4 regions of the Paenibacillus favisporus genome follow, and region 4 is predicted to be linked to each of the others. Evidence: riboswitches for the same ligand, from Rfam matches in the RefSeq annotation. Region 4 holds a riboswitch; each other region holds the start of a gene.
What was found. Region 4 has a riboswitch for cyclic di-AMP ahead of ABID47_RS27190 (TrkH family potassium uptake protein). Riboswitches for the same ligand answer to the same signal wherever they lie in the genome.
Positions count from the first base shown of each region.

Region 1: another riboswitch for cyclic di-AMP. It lies ahead of ABID47_RS33390 (C40 family peptidase); the one in region 4 lies ahead of ABID47_RS27190 (TrkH family potassium uptake protein).
Region 2: another riboswitch for cyclic di-AMP. It lies ahead of ABID47_RS04500 (3D domain-containing protein); the one in region 4 lies ahead of ABID47_RS27190 (TrkH family potassium uptake protein).
Region 3: another riboswitch for cyclic di-AMP. It lies ahead of ABID47_RS29545 (hypothetical protein); the one in region 4 lies ahead of ABID47_RS27190 (TrkH family potassium uptake protein).

Region 1 is NZ_JBEPLV010000013.1:13,456-18,349, forward strand. Features, by position in the region: gene motB (flagellar motor protein MotB) at 1-241, opposite strand, end outside; gene motA (flagellar motor stator protein MotA) at 225-1,025, opposite strand; gene ABID47_RS33370 (hypothetical protein) at 1,371-1,664, shown strand; gene ABID47_RS33375 (4a-hydroxytetrahydrobiopterin dehydratase) at 1,851-2,156, shown strand; gene ABID47_RS33380 (c-type cytochrome) at 2,240-2,599, opposite strand; gene ABID47_RS33385 (GNAT family N-acetyltransferase) at 2,764-3,252, opposite strand; gene ABID47_RS33390 (C40 family peptidase) at 3,474-3,965, opposite strand; cyclic di-AMP (ydaO/yuaA leader) riboswitch at 3,969-4,108, opposite strand; gene ABID47_RS33395 (C40 family peptidase) at 4,486-4,894, opposite strand, start outside.
Region 2 is NZ_JBEPLV010000001.1:936,032-940,925, forward strand. Features, by position in the region: gene ABID47_RS04485 (transporter substrate-binding domain-containing protein) at 1-173, shown strand, start outside; gene ABID47_RS04490 (amino acid ABC transporter permease) at 343-1,002, shown strand; gene ABID47_RS04495 (amino acid ABC transporter ATP-binding protein) at 989-1,711, shown strand; cyclic di-AMP (ydaO/yuaA leader) riboswitch at 1,950-2,102, shown strand; gene ABID47_RS04500 (3D domain-containing protein) at 2,106-2,765, shown strand; gene ABID47_RS04505 (polysaccharide deacetylase family protein) at 2,838-3,692, opposite strand; gene ABID47_RS04510 (NADH:flavin oxidoreductase/NADH oxidase) at 3,964-4,894, shown strand, end outside.
Region 3 is NZ_JBEPLV010000008.1:185,643-190,536, reverse strand. Features, by position in the region: gene kdpB (potassium-transporting ATPase subunit KdpB) at 1-344, opposite strand, end outside; gene kdpA (potassium-transporting ATPase subunit KdpA) at 361-2,040, opposite strand; gene kdpF (K(+)-transporting ATPase subunit F) at 2,110-2,187, opposite strand; gene ABID47_RS29545 (hypothetical protein) at 2,329-2,718, opposite strand; cyclic di-AMP (ydaO/yuaA leader) riboswitch at 2,856-3,028, opposite strand; cyclic di-AMP (ydaO/yuaA leader) riboswitch at 3,151-3,361, opposite strand; gene ABID47_RS29540 (glutathione peroxidase) at 3,671-4,165, shown strand; tRNA gene ABID47_RS29535 (tRNA-Leu) at 4,311-4,393, opposite strand; gene ABID47_RS29530 (urease accessory protein UreF) at 4,645-4,894, shown strand, end outside.
Region 4 is NZ_JBEPLV010000007.1:186,050-190,943, forward strand. Features, by position in the region: gene ABID47_RS27180 (cation:proton antiporter) at 1-1,032, opposite strand, end outside; gene ABID47_RS27185 (potassium channel family protein) at 1,052-1,723, opposite strand; gene ABID47_RS27190 (TrkH family potassium uptake protein) at 1,812-3,152, opposite strand; cyclic di-AMP (ydaO/yuaA leader) riboswitch at 3,220-3,366, opposite strand; gene ABID47_RS27195 (CPBP family intramembrane glutamic endopeptidase) at 3,625-4,894, shown strand, end outside.

The DNA.
Region 1 (4,894 bases), on a different contig from region 4:
TGCCCTGGTCCATATTTTTATCCATCGGCAAATTCGACCTGAAATTGAGCACGCCGTTTCCGGTGCTGAGGGCATTGTTGAAGGCCTGGCTCATTTCCTCAAATTTCTTGGCGTCCGTGGCGCTCATGGAATAGAGCACGATAAACAGGGCCAGCAGCAGTGTCAGCAGGTCGGCATAGGGGAGAAGCCAGGATTCGTCGGCATGCTCCTCATGCGGTTCATGTCTAGTCTTCTTGGCCACCTGAACCATCCTCCTTCTCATTCATTTGAGCGCGCTCGGAAGGGGTTAAGAAGACGGAGAGCTTCTGGCTGATCGCAATGGTGGATACGCCGGATTGAATCGACAGCAGTCCTTCCACCATCATGAGCTTGAGCTCCACTTCTTTTTTGGACAGGCGTTTCAGCTTATTGGCGATCGGGTGCCACAGGACATAACCGGTAAAAATACCGAGCAGTGTCGCAATAAAGGCCGCGCCAATCGCGTGGGCCAGCTCGGCCATATTCTCCATCTTGGTCAGGGCGGCGATCAGGCCGACGACGGCACCAAGCACCCCGAGGGAAGGAGCATACATACCGGCTTGGGAGAAGAGCAGGGCACCTGCACGGTGACGCTCTTCCGTCGCCGCAATATCTTCCATCAAGACGTCGCGGACGAACTCCTGGTCGTTACCGTCGATAATCATGCGCATACCGTTGCGCAGGAAGGCGTCGTCGATTTCTTCGACCTTGGTCTCCAGAGCGAGGAGGCCTTCTCGGCGGGTGATGGAGGCCCACTCCATGAACAGGGTGATGAGCTCTTGACGCTGCATGAGTTTTTGTTTGACGAAGGTCATTTTTAACAGCTTCGGGAACTTTTTGACCTCAGACATCGGAAAGCCGATAAACAGCGTAGCGGCGGTTCCGGCGAGAATAATGACATAAGCGGCGGGCGTCAGCAGGCTGACGATCGGGGCGCCCTTCAGCACCATGCCGACTAGGACTGCAACCACACCGAGTATCAGGCCAACAATCGTTGAAATTTCCATTGCACACCTCATCCATGAGAAATAGAATTGAATCCTTTCGGAATCGACCGCGTTTACATCCTTGCAACATGGTCGCTTTCACAAAAAACGGTTTATATTATTTATCGACACCATTCTCTTTTTTTTTAAGGGATATTTTCCGGTATAATGAAATGACAAGGTTCATCTGTCCTACAAAATCAAGCCTAAGCAGCATACCCTGCAGGGAATAATCACAGCACAAACGGGTGACGAATGGCCCACTTGATGCCCCGACCCAGGGGCGCATGGAGCAGGGCGTTCACCATTCACAATAATCGCTTATAGATCGTATGAGTAACTAAACTTCGATATGGAGGGAATGGCATGGGTGTTAAGCATGGTCGTGACTATGACGGCATATTGACCGATTTGACGGCAGCTGTCGGGGAAATTCCGGACAGTTATTTATTTTTTGAAATGGCGGAGCAGGATTGGATGCAGCTGGGTATCGAAGAGAAACGTGAGGTGCATGAGGCGCTGGCGGAGGATTTGTTCTATGCGCTGGGAGCCGAACCTGTCATCACTGTTGGAAGCGGTGTCGTGATGTATGACAAGGACCATCACCGGATCAACCTCTTGATCGGCGACGAGGAGCTGACCGTAGTCTCACTGATATAGTCCCTGGGGCCGGATGGATTTTATAAACCCGTCCATGGTAAGATATTATTCGTATGTACTCTCCTTGGAGAAGCATGATTACATTCAGGGATGAATACAATGGGTAAAGGTTTTTCGCCCGAGCATACATTAATGACACATCCTGGTGAACCTCGGGGATGTTAGGTTTCAGGGAGGAACGGAAGAATGGTATATACGCAAGAAGAAGTAGAAACGCATTTGTCTAAGCTGGAAGGCTGGGAGCTTGAAGAGGGCCGCTGGATCGTGCGCAAATACGTTTTCTCCAATTTCATGAAGGGCATTTCCTTTGTGGATGAGGTTGCGGCCATTTCAGAGGCTTTTGGCCACCACCCCTTTATTACGATTGATTATAAAAATGTGACGCTGCGTTTGACTTCATGGGATGAGGGCGGGATTACGTCCCTGGATGTTAAGGAGGCCCACCAATTTAACGAACTGTTCGAAAAAATGCGTTCCGGCGAAAAAAGGTAACGAGAATAATGCAGCAAATAAAAACACGCTTTGCGATGAACGTCCCGTTCTTCCAAAGCGTGTTTCTGTATGCATTACAACCGTTATTTCTTCTCAGCCAACCACTGGGCCACATTGGCGATCTCTTCAGCTTTCAACTTGTCTTTAAAGGATGGCATGCCGCCCTTACCTTTAGTGATAATGGTGTAAATCTCTTCAGCGGACAGTTGGCTTCCGATCTTTTGAAGGTTCGGGCCTACGGCACCCTGAAGCTGATCCCCGTGACAGCTAATGCAGCCTTGGTCTTTAACCACAGCTTCGGCCGCTGCGGCGTCCATCGTGACTTCCGGCATGGTCGGCTTCTCTTCTTCCGCCACCTGCTCTTTGCCTGGAAGCGTAAACATGAGCACAATTGCCATAACCACTGCGATCGTTAATACACCGCTCATGATCCATTTTTGCATCCGTTTTCGTCCTTTCTATGTAAACTGTCATTCTTCATTCCTTCATTATAACGGAACAAGCCATCACATCAAATAGTTTGTGTCAAAAAAGCAAACGAATCCAAACTTGGGGCCACCAAAAATACACAAATTTGTACCATTTTTATGATGATGGAGTTTTCAAGTTAGATCCCTTCATAGACCATACAGTGAAACAGCTGTTCACCTTCTGGGGTCAGCTTGGGGTAGGTATCAGCGATGACAAACCCCGACTTCCCGTAAGCCCGGATGGCCCGCTTATTCCATGTATGCACTTCAAGGTCGATTTCGTCCCCTGGCCGTTTATCACGGGCTGCACCGACCACAGCCTGCATAAAGCTCTTACCCAGCCCCTGGCCGCATAAATCAGGCCGCATGCCAACACCAAGCCGGGTCACGCCTGCCAAGGGAAAGAACTGCGCGAACCCGCACAGGGTATGTTCAGCATCCAGGACGGACACATATTGGCTTTGCCTCACCTCAGGATCACCAAATTCAACGCCAAGCGCCTCCATCTGATCCCACGGCAGCCAGCCGTATAAATCGTATGGAGGTTCGTACACCCAGCCGCAGACGGTCTCAGCATCCTCCCGCGTCATCGGGACGATCATGAAGCTCTCATGTTGGAGGTTCATGTGCAGATCTCCCTTCCAGACCTCCCTGTAGGATTTGAACATTAGAGAAAAAATATTCCGGATTGTCCCAGATATCTGTTTAATTTCGGAATAGAGGGGTAAATGAGGAGTAGCGGGCGGGAATGGAAGGGTTACCCATTTCTGTCCGCAAAAAATCCCGCAAAAGGAGATTTCGGCAAAAATCTCATTCTACGGGATCTCGTACCCTTGCTTTACCTGCATTACTGGACGTCATCTACGTCCTCGGAATCGACGGCGGCGGTTTTGTATTTATCCGTACTCATGATTCGTTTGGCGCCAACGTAGCGGTTGACGTAGTAGCTGTCGCTCAGAGAGCTGATGATCACACCGCGAGAAGTGGAGGCATGTGCGAATTTTCCGTCGCCGACGTAAATTCCGACATGGGATACTCCGGCTCCCGATGTATTAAAGAATACCAGGTCGCCTGCTCTCAGATCACTGCGGGATACGGCCGAACCCATGCTGAACTGGGAACCAGACTGATGGGGCAGATCGATGCCCAATTGATCAAATACGTACATTGTAAATCCCGAGCAGTCAAATCCGTTTGTTGTGGTTCCGCCCGTTCTGTACTTGGTTCCGATCGCACTGTCAATCACTTTATCCATCTTGGAATCCGCGAAAGCGCTTCCTGTGCCGACCGTGAGCACGATGGCGAAACTCATGACTGCTGCTGCAAGCTTCTTCTTCAAGTAAAATACCCCTTCCGGCGCCTGCGAGGTTAGCTTAAGGATTCGGTAGAAGGCCCCCTATGATCCCTCTGAAGCAAGATCAATTCACCCATAACTGGTTCCCCCGCTTTCCTTAGTGTGAGGAAATTCGGCATGAACTTTTTACACTATGTATAATTCCCTGCTACTTCTTATTCGTTCGCAACTTTGTGTCAGGTAAAGATTACAAAGTTGTTACTATCGCTGGGACTATTGTAACAAAGGAATCGGACTTTGGCAATTGTTTCTAACAGAAAAAGAAGATTTGTAGGAAAATTTATAGGAAATGATGTTTATTTGTTGGCCGAGTGGGTAAAAGAAATGACAAGGGTGGAAAAAACAGGAGAAAACCGTGGATTTACTCGTTTAAAAAAATTTTTTGAAATGCTGTTACCTTTTCGGTGGTTCTTACGTCTAATAAGTAACAACAAACCCGCGGGGCGATTTCGGCAAAAATCAGCGGCGCGGGTTGTTCTGGATATGCATTGTTTTCGAGAGATAATCAATTGTAAACCGCAGCTTGGTATTTGGCCGTACTCATGACCCGTTTGGCGCCAACGTAGCGGTTGGCGTAGTAGCTTTGGCTCAGTTTGCTGATGGTAACGCCTTTCGAAGAGGACGCGTGTGCGAATTTTCCGTTGCCGATGTAAATGCCGACATGGGAAACGCCTGCGCCTAGGGTATTAAAGAAAACCAGGTCTCCTGCTCTCAGCTGGCTTTTGGAAACAGCGGTACCTGTTTTATACTGCGCAGCGGATACACGCGGGAGGTTTAACCCCAGCTTTTGGTACACGTAACGGGTAAAACCGGAGCAATCGAAGCCGTTCGTAGTTGTTCCGCCGGTTTTGTAAGAAACGCCGATCGTGTTGTTAACGATGTGATTCAGAGATGAATCCGCAAATACGCTGCCG
Region 2 (4,894 bases), on a different contig from region 4:
TGGTAATTGCGGATGCGGTTCCTGATTATAAGGAAGACGGCTACGCGATCGGGATCAAAAAAGGCAACACCGAGCTCGTGAACCAAATCAACAAAACGCTGGACCGTCTGAATTCCGAAAACAAGATTGAGCAGTACGTTGCCGAAGCGAGCGATTTGGCTGCACAGAAATAGAGGTTAAGCTGTCTGTTCTCATTTTATACATCGGATAAAATAGCGAAGCGAATTCGCTATTTTTTCTGTTCAATGATGGGTACCTTGTTTCAAAAATGTCCCGATCTGTTGTATACAGGGAAAGGATGGGACAGGCAGGTATGATGACAAAGGAGGTTCTTGGGTCTTTATGAATATATTCTCCGTTTTTTGGGAATACCGGACGTATTTTGCGACAGGTATCCAGTATACACTGCTCCTGGCGGCCATCGGCGTCATCTGCGGCTTCGTGCTGGGCATTATTATATCCTTGCTGCGGATGTCCCGCTTGTGGCTGCCGAAGCTGATCGGTTCGGTATGGGTGGAAGTTCTCCGCGGTACCCCGATGGTTGTTCAGCTGTTTATTATTCACTACGGTCTCGTGGCCTTCGGGGTCAAATTTACGCCAATCGAGTCCGGTGCAATTACGTTGTCCATTAACAGCTCCGCGTACCTTGCGGAAGTGTTCCGTGCCGGAATCCAGGGGGTGGACCGGGGCCAGTCGGAAGCGGCCCGTTCCCTCGGAATGACGCGCAGTATGACGATGCGGTACATCGTGCTGCCCCAAGCTGTAAAAAGCGTGCTGCCGGCCATCGGCAATGAGTTTATTACGATTATCAAGGAATCATCCATCGTATCGTTTATCGGCGTCACCGACTTGATGTACCAGTCGGGGGCTATCCAAGGAATTACGTATGATTACCTCAGTCCGCTGCTGGTCATTGCAGCCATCTACTTCATTATGACGTTTACCTTGTCCAAGCTGCTGGGGGCATTTGAAAGGAGGCTGAATACCGATGATCAGCGTTAAAGATTTGCGCAAATCGTTCGGCAAGCTGGAGATTCTGAAAGGGATCGACATCGACATCGCCAAAGGCGAGGTCGTCGTCGTGATCGGCCCCAGCGGCTCGGGAAAAAGTACCTTTCTCCGCTGTTTGAATCTGCTCGAAACCCCGACAGGGGGACAGATCACGTTTGAAGGCGAGCCGATTACGGACAAACGCCATAACATCAATGCCACACGCGAAAAAATGGGCATGGTGTTCCAGCATTTTAACCTGTTCCCGCATAAATCGGTGCTGCAGAACCTCATGCTGGCGCCGGTTAAGGTGAAAAAGCAGCCGCCGGCCGAGGCGGAACGGATTGCCCTTGACCTGCTGCGCACGGTCGGATTATCCGACAAGAAGGATGCGTATCCGTCCCAGCTGTCAGGCGGACAGAAGCAGCGGATCGCCATCGCACGGGCGCTGGCCATGCAGCCCCACGTCATGCTCTTTGACGAGCCGACTTCGGCGCTGGACCCGGAAATGGTCGGCGAAGTGCTGGAGGTCATGAAGAAGCTCGCGGAGGGCGGCATGACGATGGTAATCGTAACGCATGAAATGGGGTTTGCCCGGGAAGTCGGCGACCGGATCGTCTTTATGGACGGCGGACAAATCGTCGAGCAGGGGACGCCTGCAGAAGTGTTCGGTAACCCGCAAAACAGCCGTACGAAAGATTTTCTAAGCAAGGTCCTTTGACCAAGAGCCTGAATCTACAAATGATAAAGCCCTGGACGAGAATATTACTCATCCAGGGCTTTTTTTGTACCTTTTTATGAATAAATCGTTAAAATGAATGAAGATGTTGTAACTTTTTTGAAAGGAATTGAGCCGTTTCTCCCTTGCTTAAGTCAGCTAACAACTCTAAATAAAGCCTGATCATTCAAGGGTTTTGGATTGGTAACATTTTCATGCGCACAGGTTACAAAATTGTGATATATTTGTTGAGCCGAAACTTTTAAGGTAAAGTGCGGGGGATGTAATTTGTGTACATAGTACGCTTGGGGTGAATCGCACCAACAGGGCGTAGGGTTGTCTCCTCAATCCGAATCCGACAGCTAACTTCGCAGGCATCACGACTTAAGGAGGAACCATGAAAAGATTTAAAGGAATCAAGACACTTGCAGCCATCATCGGCATTTCTCTGGCGGTACAGACGGTACCCACGTTTGCGGACTCGGTCCATGTAGCGAAGGATGGAGACACCTTCTATACACTATCTAAACAATATGGCGTTAATTTGAATCAACTGATGAATGCAAATCCGAATGTACAAGCAACCAATATTTATCCGGGCCTGAAATTAAACGTTCCCGGAGCAAGCACAGCCAAGGCATTTGCCGCAGAGGACAGCGGCTCCATCATCACGGCCGCTTCCCTGAACGTCAACGGCGATGACAAAGTCGTGGAAGCATGGGGTAAAACCTTCGATTACTCCAAAACGCTGGACGTCCGAGCTACGGCATATTCTTCCTCAGCTAGCGAAAACGGCAAGTGGGGCGCAGTGGATTACTTCGGCAACCCGCTGAAGCTGGGTACGATCGCGGTTGACCCGTCCGTTATTCCATTGGGAACGAAAGTGCTCGTTACCGGTCACAGCTTCCCGGGCCTTCCGAAGAAAGCCTTCGTAGCGACAGCTAAGGATACCGGGAGCGCGATTAAGGGGAAACGCATCGACATTTTCGTACCGGGCAGCCCGGAAAGCGTCAGTGCCTTCGGATTCCAGGACGTTGAGCTGTACTTCATTAAATAGTTCAAGCTATTCATAACAACACGGAAAAACCGGCTTTTGTACGAAAGCCGGTTTTTTTGTACGCTCAGCGCGTTACTTGTCTTTTGGAACGTGAAGTAACCTCGGCAGCGTGACGAATGAATAGCCTTTATTTTTCAAGGTCCGAATAATGTCCGGAAGGGCATCGATCGTACCGCTGAGATTGGACGTGGTTCCGCCTCCCGCATGCTGAAGAATGATCGAGCCTTGCCCAACGGTGGACAGCACGTTGCGCTTGACCGCTTCCTTGCCGATTCCTTTCCAATCCAGCGAATCGACGTTCCAGTTTACGATTTTGTAGCCCTGCTGCTTGGCCCAGCGCAGTTGGCGTTCCGTGATGTCTCCATAAGGCGGCCTGATCAGCTTGGGCTTATAGCCGACGATGCCGTAAAGCGTGTTCTCCGTCCGCTTAATCTCGGCTACATATTCGTCCATCTCCAATTTGTGAAACACGGGATGATTATAGGAGTGGTTTCCGATCACATGTCCTTCACGGACGATGCGCTCGACCAGCTCGGGATGCTTCTTCGCCCGGCTGCCCATCACAAAAAAGGTGGCTTTAATATGATGGGCTTTGAGCACATCCAGGATCTGAGGAGTAAACCTGGGATCCGGCACGTCATCAAAGGTTAGGGCCACCTCTTTGACGCGCGGACCGTGAATTTTGAACGTTTCGGGATATTTTTTGATCAGCTGGCCGAGCGTGAGAATCTGCTGTTCCTTCCGCTTTTCTTTCGCCTCCCGGCTGCTGGTTTCCCGTGCAGGTTCGGAACCTGACGGATGTTCCGGGGGTTCACCGCCTTGAGCGGCGGCGGCCGGCCACCCGGACTGCCAAGGACAGATCAACATCAAGATCAGCATCAAGATCAGCAGGGAAGACAGCAATGTGCATAACAGCTTCTTTTTCATCCGTCTCGACTCCTTTCCACCGCGGACAAACAGCGAAAACATGATTATCCTTGTTATGTCCATAAGTTGATGCAATTATGTTGCTTTAAATCAGATGCTGGGCCACATTTTCATATCGTTCGGCAAAGCGTGTATAATAGAACTGATGGATTACGGTCGCTGCACATTGGCCGTAACCGCGAGGTATGGACAATGAGCGGCGGCGCTGCAATCATATAACCGTGTTGTCATATAGGCTTAATCACATACAACATAAAGGAGACACGAAGCAATGGCAGATCTATTTACACCTTATGTACTTAAAGGATTATCTCTGAAAAACCGGATTGTTATGCCTCCGATGTGCCAATATTCGGTACAGGCTGAGGACGGGATCCCTAACAATTGGCATTATGTCCATTATGTATCCCGCGCAGTCGGCGGAGCCGGATTGATTATCGTAGAGATGACGGGGGTTCACCCGGATGGACGGATTACGAACCGGGATACGGGAATATGGGATGACGGGCAGATCCCTGCTTACCGCAAAATCGTCGACGAAGTGCACGCCTATGGCGCAAGGATCGGCATCCAGCTGGGCCATGCCGGCCGCAAGGCGGAAGACGCGAACCCGCCTGTAGCTCCATCGGCCATCCGTTTTGACGAGAAATATAAAATTCCGAGAGCTTTGTCCACCGAAGAGGTCCAGAGTCTGGTTACCGCCTATGGGGAAGCGGCCCGGCGCGCGGTGGAAGCCGGCTTTGATACCGTGGAGATACACGGCGCTCACGGCTATTTAATCCATCAGTTCCATTCTCCGCTGACCAACCGAAGAGACGATGCGTATGGAAAAGACCTGGCTTTGTTCGGAGAAGAAGTCGTGAAAGCCGTCAAGAAGGCGGTCCCTGAAGACATGCCTGTTCTGATGAGAGTGTCAGCCAAGGAGTACGTGGACGGCGGTTATGACGTCGATTACTGCGCGGAAATCTGCCAACGATACCGGGATGCGGGCGTGGACGTATTCCATATTTCCTCCGGCGGTGAAGGTCATATCGGATCGAACGGCGGACCGAAGGCCGGCTCGGGGTACCAGGTGGAATTGGCGGAGCAAATGAAGGCAAAGCTGGATGTGCCGGTAATTGCTGTCGGCCGCTTGGAAAATTACGAGGAAGCGCAGCAGGTGGTGCTGGGAGGAAAGGCGGATCTGGTCGCAGTCGGCAGAG
Region 3 (4,894 bases), on a different contig from region 4:
TTGATTTCGCCGCCCACGATTTTGTTCGCCGTCGTGTCTTTTTTGCTCTTCTTGAGCGTATCGGCCTGGGCCTTGCCCCGGCCTTCTGCCAGCGCCTCCGCGAAATTCGCGAACAGGACGGTGAAGAGCAATATCAGAAACACGGTCAGATTAAACCCTATCCGTCCCTCGGTATGAAAATAAGAAGGAAAAAGAACCATCAGCAGCACCACGAAGGTGCCGACCTCCACAACGAACATGACCGGATTTTTCATCATTACGGCCGGGTTCAGTTTCATAAAGCTGTCTTTCAGCGCCTGTTTGGCAATGCCGCCAGACAGCATGCTTTTGCGTTGTCCGCTCATGACTTGCTCCACCTCTTTAGTTAAGTGTTAAAAATTCGGCGACCGGCCCCAAAACGAGAACCGGAAGAAATGTCAGTGCCCCGATCAGCAGCACGGTACCGGTCAAAATGCCGGCGAACAGCTTGTTGTCGGTCCGGAAGGTGCCCTGAGTCTCGGCGACCTTCTGCTTCACCGCCAGCGAACCTGCAACGGCGAGCAGCGCGATAATCGAAATATATCGGCCGAGGAGCATCACCAGACCGGTGCTAACGTTCCAGAATACAGTATTGTCCGCCAATCCCTCGAACCCGGAGCCGTTATTCGCCGCCGAGGAGGTGAACTCATAGAGCGACTGGCTCAAGCTGTGATACGAAGGATTTGAGAAGGCGTCGGTTCCCAGGTGCGTCATAAACGAAATCGCCGTCGGCGCAAGAATAATGAAGGGATGCATCAGAATCGCCACCGCGATCAGCTTCATCTCCCGGGCTTCGATCTTCCGGCCCAGAAATTCCGGCGTCCGGCCGACCATCAGGCCGCAGATAAACACGCCAAGGATCGCATACATGATCATATTGACGAAGCCGACTCCCTTGCCGCCGAACACGACGTTCAACATCATTTCGGCCAAGGGCGCAAGTCCTCCCAGCGGCGTCAGCGTATCATGCATGTTGTTGACCGACCCCGTCGTTGCGGCGGTGGTGACGGTTGTGAACAACGCGGACTGCGCGATACCAAAGCGCACCTCCTTGCCTTCCATGCTGCCGGCCGAGCTGTTGATTCCCAATTGGTTGATCAGCGGGTTGCCGGCTTTTTCCGAGAAATACGTCAGGCACAGGAACGCTACGAACAGCGTCATCATGACGCTGAAAATCATCCAGCCCTGCTTCTTGTTCCGGGCGAACCGTCCGAACGTGTAAGGCAGTGACGCTGAAATCGTCCACATGCTGAGAATTTCGATCACGTTGGTCAGCGGGCTCGGGTTCTCGAACGGATGGGCCGAGTTGACGCCGAAGAAACCTCCCCCGTTCGTTCCGAGGTGTTTGATCGATTCCAGCGAGGCTACAGGACCCAGCGGAATCTGCTGCACGCCGCCTCCCAGCGTTTGCACGGCCCGCATCGGCTCCAGCGTCTGCGGCACCTTGAGTCCGACCAGCACCAGGGTCACGATGAGGGCGAGCGGCACGAACAGGCGGACATGCGCCTTGATAAAATCCTCGAAGAAGTTCCCGAGTCCCTCACCCCTGCGGGTGATGCCGCGCATAAAAGCAATCGCGATAGCCAGGCCCGAGGCGGCCGAGGTGAACATCATCATCGTGATGACGATCATTTGGCCAAAATAAGACATGCCGCTCTCCCCGCTGTAATGCTGGAGGTTCGTGTTCGTCATAAAGCTGATGACTGTGTTGAAGGACAGGCTCGCCTCCATATTGCCGATTCCGCTCGGGTTACCCGGTAGGGCGCCCATCGTTCTGAGCAATATATAGCTGATCGCTACCAGAAAGATATTGGTTGCGATCATGCTGAGCGCGTACTTTTTCCAATTCATGCTGCCCCGCTGCTTCAGCCCGATGATCCGGTATAGAACTCTTTCCACGCCGCCGAAGATCCGGTCCGTCCGGTTCGGTTCATTGGAGAACATATGATATACGTAAGTGCCTACCGGCTTCACGAGCAGCAGGAGCACGAAAATCACGATACAAATTTGCAAAATATCCAAGGCTGGCTTCCCCCTCTTACGAGCATGTTCTGCTTTGGCCCCTTGAGGCTTACAGATTTAAAATACCGGTCAAAATTTTTCCGGATGGATCAAGGCGTAAACCAAATAGATAAAGACAAGCACGGCGAATGCCCCAACGACAATCATTGGTCTTTGCCCCCTTCTTCCACCACTCGGCCGCACCAATGAAGAAATAACAAGAACACGCCATAGGTGGCAGCAAGTGCAAGTATCATATATACATCCATCATCGTTTCCGGTCTCTCCTTTGCGTGGTTATAATCATCTTTATTTCAGTAAAAATCCGACTTCGCCGTTTAAGGTATAAATGATGTGATCGGCACCAAGCCCCCGGTAAATGCCGGGTGAGCTGCCCCTCTGCGTAATGACATATACCGGTTCCGACGTCCAGGGACGGCAGATTTGCAAATAGCGGCAGGTCAGGTTGAGGCTGCTTTCAAACAGAAAGATTTTGCCGACCTCCATTTCGGGCACCACCCAATCCTCCGCGTGATTCGTATTCAGCCGGATGATCCGCTGCACCCCCATTTTTCTCAAGAGGCGTTCCTCCTGAGCACTGTTGGTCAGAACGGCAAAGGGCCTTTTCCAATACATCAGCAGCTTGATAAAATTGCGTCCCGCCTCATTCGGCGCGGTCACAATAACGACGTTGTCCATTTCAAATGCTCCTCCTGTGCGGCAGCAGCGAATACGCAAAAGAAGCCGCAGGGAAAGAAGGACCTTTCCCGCGGCTTCTTGAATGTGGACGAATATGAGTAGGATCGTCCTATATTCAAAATGCGCACGACAAGTGCTGCCTCTCCCGTTACGCTGACGAGGTTAGCTGTCGGATTCGGGCGTGAGAGTCGCCCTACCTCCCGGTACTTACCGTACCAGAAAGATTCACCCCGGCGGCTTCCATTCCAGGCGGCCGCTGTGGTTCCCCCGCTCCCGGCCGTTTCCGGCCGAAATTAAGCGTTATTGATAAGTGTATGTGATTGTGATGAATGCTCACTTTCGTTCCAATTAGCTAAAAAAGGGTAAAAAAAACACAGAGGTCAGCTGATCCCCCTGTGATCCGAAAGTTTATTCGGGTCGCAAGTTTCATCATTCCTCTCTCAAACGACGCTTACGAGGTTAGCTGACGGATTCGAGCGGTGAGAGTCGCTCTACCCGGCCGGATCCATGGCATCCGTAGCCGGGATTCACCCCTGCGGCTGGCAGCAGACCCCCGACTCTCACACCGGTTCGCTGCTCCATGGCACGCGTTTGGTTCCCCCGATTTCCGCGCTTTTTTGCGGAAACTCAGCGATTAGTAATGGAAACTGTATTGAATACGCTCTGAATCATACACCCGCTCCTTCCAAGCTGTAAAGGCAGTCTAAAAATCATGAACCGCGAATTTTGGAACATTCAGGCTCTTATTAGCGCTTACATTTTGGCTTTTTGACTTCTACCTCTTTTATGCTCCCGATTTGGCGCATTTATGGAAAACAGGACATTTGGGGACACTGGCTCGCAGGAATACCCGCATTGACATTAAAGTTCAATCGTTTAAAATTAAATTGCGTGCTTGGTAAATGCTTCGGCTGGATAATGATTCATAGCAGCAAAAAGGAGGAGGATGGCAGTGAGCGTCTATGATTTTCAAGTGAACACGCTGCGTGGTAAAGAGGTATCGTTAAAGGAATATGAAGGTGACGTGCTGCTGATCGTGAACACGGCCAGCAAATGCGGATTTACGCCGCAGTTTCGCGGGCTGCAGGAGCTGTACGACGAGTTCCGCGACCATCATTTTCAAATTCTCGGCTTTCCGAGCAACCAGTTTGCCAATCAGGAGCCGGGTACCAGCGAGGAGATCGGCGAATTCTGCCAGATGAATTACGGGGTCACGTTCCCGATGTTTGAGAAGATCGACGTCAAGGGCAGCAACGCCCATCCGCTGTTTCAATACCTCACACGGGAAGCGCCGGGCGTGCTAGGCTCGAAAGCGGTCAAGTGGAACTTTACCAAGTTCCTGGTCGATTCCAAGGGCAGGGTCATCAAGCGTTATGCTCCCAAAACAACGCCGGACAAAATCGAAAACGACATCCGCAAGCTGCTTGAGTCCCGAAAAAGCGAATAGGCAAGGCAGTCCCTCAATATACGCCACTTGCTTCGATCCGAATTCATTTGCTTTGCGGGGACCCCGAAATATACGAAAATGCAATATAAGCAAAAAAGAAGCTTCCCTGGATTTCTCCAAGGAAGCTTCTTTCTGTGTTCATAGATGCGGTAGAGAGGACTCGAACCTCCACGGGCGTACGCCCACTACCCCCTCAAGATAGCGTGTCTGCCATTCCACCACTACCGCATATCCAAAGTTCATTTAACGAACTTTTTTATTATACACAAAATCATCCGAATTGTAAAGGGAAATGCATTATAACATCACTTATGTAATATTATATAACATTAAAAAACAAAAAAACAGTGATTAAGTGCCCTGACATTGACAAATCACTATATTTATGTAATATTAACTTACAAATAATAGTGATCGAAGATTTCAAACTGCAATTCACGTCATATTTCTTATCATAAAATAATCTGGAGGTGACCGTGTTGAACGACAAAAGCACCAAACTGCTCGATTACGTGCAAACGCTGGATAACGACTTGTCGGTTGGAGGCTTCAGCCATGTGTTTGACCTCCAAACCCGAATTGCAGAAGGGCGTATCCAGAGCCAGGAAGAGCTGGAAGGGTTCATCCTTCATCCGATGATGAATCGCTTGGTCCGCCAAGACGGCGCGGCCATGCTGGCGATTTACGCAGCTGCCGACCAACGGGATATCCGTCAGATCGCCCGGATTG
Region 4 (4,894 bases):
GCGCCAGGACCATTTGACCTTGCGGTCGGGCAGGGCGCAGAGCAGAATCGTGATGGGCCGTGCGATGACCATCAGCACCAGGACCGCCGCCAGGCTTGGCCAGAAGTAATCGCCAAGCACCCGGAAGTTGACCTGGCTGCCGAGCAGGATGAAAATCAGCATCCGCATCATGATGCTCGTATTGTCCGCAAACGCTGCGGTCTCCTCCAGCTTATCGTCCATCGACAGCCCGAACGTATCCGCGTTCCCCCAGATCAGCCCGGCCACGAAGGTCGCCATAAATCCGCTGACATGAATCAGGTCCCCTATTAAATAAGAAGAAAGTGCGACGACGATCATCGTGATCGTCGTGTAGTCTTTCAGAACGCCAAGCCGGAAATGGGCAACGAGATACGTAAGAATCATAGATACGACAGCGCCGACGAGAATGCCGCCGACGGCGGTTTTTAAGAAATCCCAGGTCATCGTCCCGATATGTAAGGAACCGCTGCCCGTCACCGCGGCCAGCAGCGCAAAGGTCAGAATCGAGCCGGTCGCGTCGTTGAAGGCAGACTCGCTCTCCACCGTCTCCCGGACCCTTTCCTTGATCTTTACCTGCTTGAACACAGGAATGATCGAAGCGGGGTCGGTCGAGGCAATGACGGCGGCGGCCAGGAAGGCAAAAAGCCAGTCCAGCTCGAACAGGTAATGCACGGCCGTTCCGACGATCAAGGTCGTGACGACGACGCCGGGAACGCTCAGCATGGAGAGTGTGATCCATACCTTCCGCAGCCCGCTCAGCTTCAGGTTCCGGCCGCCGTCAAACAGAATGAGCGCCGAGCCGACGGAGAGGATCAGCTGGTTGATCAGCGAGCTGCTTGCCTCGTTGATCAGATGCAGCCCCTGCCCAAGCAGCATGCCTGCCACGATAAACACAGCAACGTCGGGAAGCCTGAGCCAGGAGGCCAGTCTTCCGGACAGCATGCCGACGGCAATGATAAACAGCAGCAGTATTAAAATGTGATGAATGATTTCGGTCGTCGGGGATTCCATGTCTGTCTCACTTCCAGATTTACGATTTGACGTTCACCGCTTCGCTCTCGAAGCGGTCGATATTGCTGTTAGAGCCGATAATGACCATGATATCCCCCGCATGCAGCTGGTCCATCGCCGTCGGCGCAACGATGATTCCCTCAGGACGATGAAGTGCGACGATGCTGCAACCGTACCGGGCTCTCGTATTGACTTCGCTGAGCGTCTTTCCGTTCAGGCATTGCGGTACGGTCATCTCCACGATGCTGTATTCTTTGGACAGCTCAATGTAATCCAGCAAATTCGGCGTCACGAGCTGATGCGCCACCCGGATGCCCATATCCCGCTCCGGGAAGATCACCCGGTCCACGCCCAGTTTGGACAAGGCTTTGCCGTGCAGCATGGAGATGGCCTTCGCCACCACGGTCTGAACGCCGAGCTCCTTCAGCAGGATTGCGGCAAGGATGCTCATCTGGATATCGTCCCCGATCGCCACGATCCCGCAGTCAAAGTTACGGATTCCCAGCGATTTAAGAACCTCCTCATCGGTTGCATCCGCCACTACGGCGTGAGTCAAATGCTCGCTCATGTCATTGACCACTTCTTCATTAATATCCACCCCAAGCACCTCGTAACCCAAATCCATAAGCTCCATGGCCAGGCTTGAGCCGAACCGCCCCAAACCGATGACGACAAACTGCTGTGTTTTCATTTCTCTCCAGATGCTCCTTATCCCTTAATGTTGATTTTATATATGATGACTTTGACAAAATGGAAACGTTGATTCATCCAAGCCACGGTTACCCGATAATGATTTTGCCTTCGGGATGGCGGTACAGCTCCTTGCCCTTCTTCGGACCGAGCGCATAGGCAAAGGTCAGGGGTCCAAGGCGCCCGGCAAACATCGTCACACAGATCAGGATTTTCCCGATCAAGGACAAATGCGGCGTCAGCCCGAGCGATAATCCTACGGTGCCGAAAGCCGAAGTCGTCTCGTACAGGATCATCAAGAAGCTGCTGTCTTCCGTCGTAGACAGAACCATGGATACGCCGACCACCAGGAACAAGGCCAGGAAGGTAATGGTCAGCGCTTTGAAAATCCGCTCCTGGGCCAAACGGTAACGGTACAGGACGATATCGTCGCGGCCGCGGATCATCGCAATCACCGCACCGACGAGAATGGTGAACGTCGTAGTCTTGATTCCGCCCCCCGTGGAGCCCGGCGAAGCGCCGATAAACATCAGGATGATCGTAAAAAATTGCGACGCCTGGCGCATACTTGCCAGGTCCAGCGTATTCGCCCCGGCCGTCCGCGGCGTAACCGACTGGAACAGTGAGGCGAGAATTTTGCCGCCCCAGTTCAGGGAACCGAGCGTTTTGGGATTCGTGAATTCAAAGATAAAGATGACGACCGCTCCGATCACGATCAGGGCGCCGGTCATGGACAATACCACTTTCGTATGAAGTGACAGCTTCCGGTTTACCCGGTAATCTACCAGGTCGGACATGACGATAAAACCGATACCGCCGGATACGATCAGAAACATCACGACAAAATTGACGAGCGGGTCGTATACAAATCCCGTCAGGCTGTTAAAATGGCCGAACAGGTCGAATCCCGCATTATTGAACATGGACACACCATGAAATATTCCAAAATAGATTGCTTTTCCAAGAGGCATATCGAACGACCACCGGATGGCCAGCAGCAGCGCTCCGCAGCCTTCGATCGCCAACGAAAAAAATATGACTTTCCGGATCAGACGGACGATGCCTTCCATCGTATTCTGATTCATCGCTTCCTGCAGCAGGAGCCGGTCCCGAAGTGAAATCCGGCGCTTGAAAGCCAGGGCGACCAGGGTGGCCATCGTCATAAAGCCGAGTCCCCCGACTTGAATCAGCAGCATGATGACCACCTGGCCGAACGTGCTGAAGTATAGCCCCGTATCTTTGACAACCAAACCGGTCACGCAGGTCGCCGAGGTTGCCGTAAACAAGGCATCAATAAAACTCAGCGGCTTTCCCGTCGTGTTCGAAATCGGCAAGGTGAGCAGTATGGCTCCGATCAAAATAATGGCCGCAAAACCCAGAGTTAATATTTGCGGAGGGGCCAGCCGGAACCACTTCCATTTACCAATCAATACATTCACCTCTTTAAAAAAGTCAAAAGAAAAAAAGCATCGGAAATCCAATGCCTTTCGGTTTGGCTCCTGCATGCACGACGCCTACGAGGTTAGCTGACGGATTCGGGCATGCACAGGTTGCCCTATTCGCGGACGACAAAACCGCCCAACGAAATTCACCCCAAAAAAATGGTTCCCCCGTTTTCAATGAGAAATTCGGCGTTCTTATTCATTTGCATCAAAATTATAATCTTTATTGTGGGACATCACAAAGGCCTTTTTCTGATGAATTGGTTGGAAAACAGCCTGATTCGCAATGCAAGTGGACACGGCCTGCGGTTATCTTCTCTTTTCGATGGCTTTCCTTGATTTTCATCGTTTTTTCACCACTATTTTCAGGGTATACTGGTTTTGGGCGAATCTTCTATGTTATGTTTACCGTACTGTATTGGGGGGAATGGTATCTTTATCACATTCAAGGGGGGATTTCATGGACCGGTTAAACCAGCCGCTGGAAATCAGGGCCAATTATAAATGGCTGGGCATTTTGGGAGTCATCGGCCTTATTTTATTCTTTTTCGTACAAGTGTTTCCGCAGACGAGCTCGGAGACGCTGGAGGGGCAAACGACCAAGGTCATCAGCAAATCGGAGGCGGAAGCAGCCGCCAAAGCGTTTGCCTCGGACCGGTTGAATATTCAAACAGGCATTGCAGATAAGCCGCTTGTCACGTACCAGTCGGAATCGGACCTTTATGGTTATTTATCCAGAGAGAAGCTTCTTACCGAATATAACAAGAAATACGAACCGAAGTATCCTTATGACGTGTTCCGGGTCCGGCTGCCCGAGTCGAGCGATCAGGGATATGTCAATGTAGACGTACATATGAACACGGGCAAGGTCGTCGGGTTCTCCATCACGCCTCCGTATTCCAAGTATGCGGCCGCGATGGCCGAAACGAACGAAACGATGCGCAAGCAGAAACTGAGAATTGTCGAAGGAAACATGACGCTGGAGGATAAAGAGGAAATCGCCTCGTCCTGGCTGCAGAAGCTGGGCTACAACACAAGCTCCTTGAAAGTATCGAGCGGCAAGGATGAGCCCGGATTGATCTATACCGACTCCTCCTCGCAAATTGGAGAATCGCAGCTGGAATTCAAGTTTGCTTTTGAGGATGGGGAGCTTCACTCCTTTCTCCCTGGATTTTCGGTCCCATCCGCTCATACGGCTTATGTAGAGAAGCAGACCAATAGCGCCACAATGCTGACCATGCTGGGATATGGACTGTTTACGATCGTGCTCGGCATTCTCGCCATCATTTACAGTGCGCTGACGCGGCGGTACACATCCTTTGCCCGCGGGCTGTTTTTATCCTTGTTTTATTTTGTTGTCTCATTGCTGACGACTTATAACATGCTGCCGGTGCTGGAAGCGGAAGGCTTCTCCCAGTTCGGGCTGATCGTGGCCATGGTCGTTCAGGTGATCCTGAGCATAGCGATGACGGTGCTCCTGTATTTCTCCCTGGTCGGCGGGGACGGACTATGGCGCAAAGCCGGTTACAACGCCTGGGCCCGCGCCAAAGAGCCAGGATACGGGCGTTACGTGCTCCACAGCATGTTCACCGGGTATTTGTGGGCATTTATCCTAATGGGGGCGCAGTCGGTGATCTATCTCGTCCTGGACCGGACGATCCACAGCTGGTCCACGACGGACGCCTCGCAGTCCCCGTATAACATGCTGTACCCGTGGATGCTGCCGATCA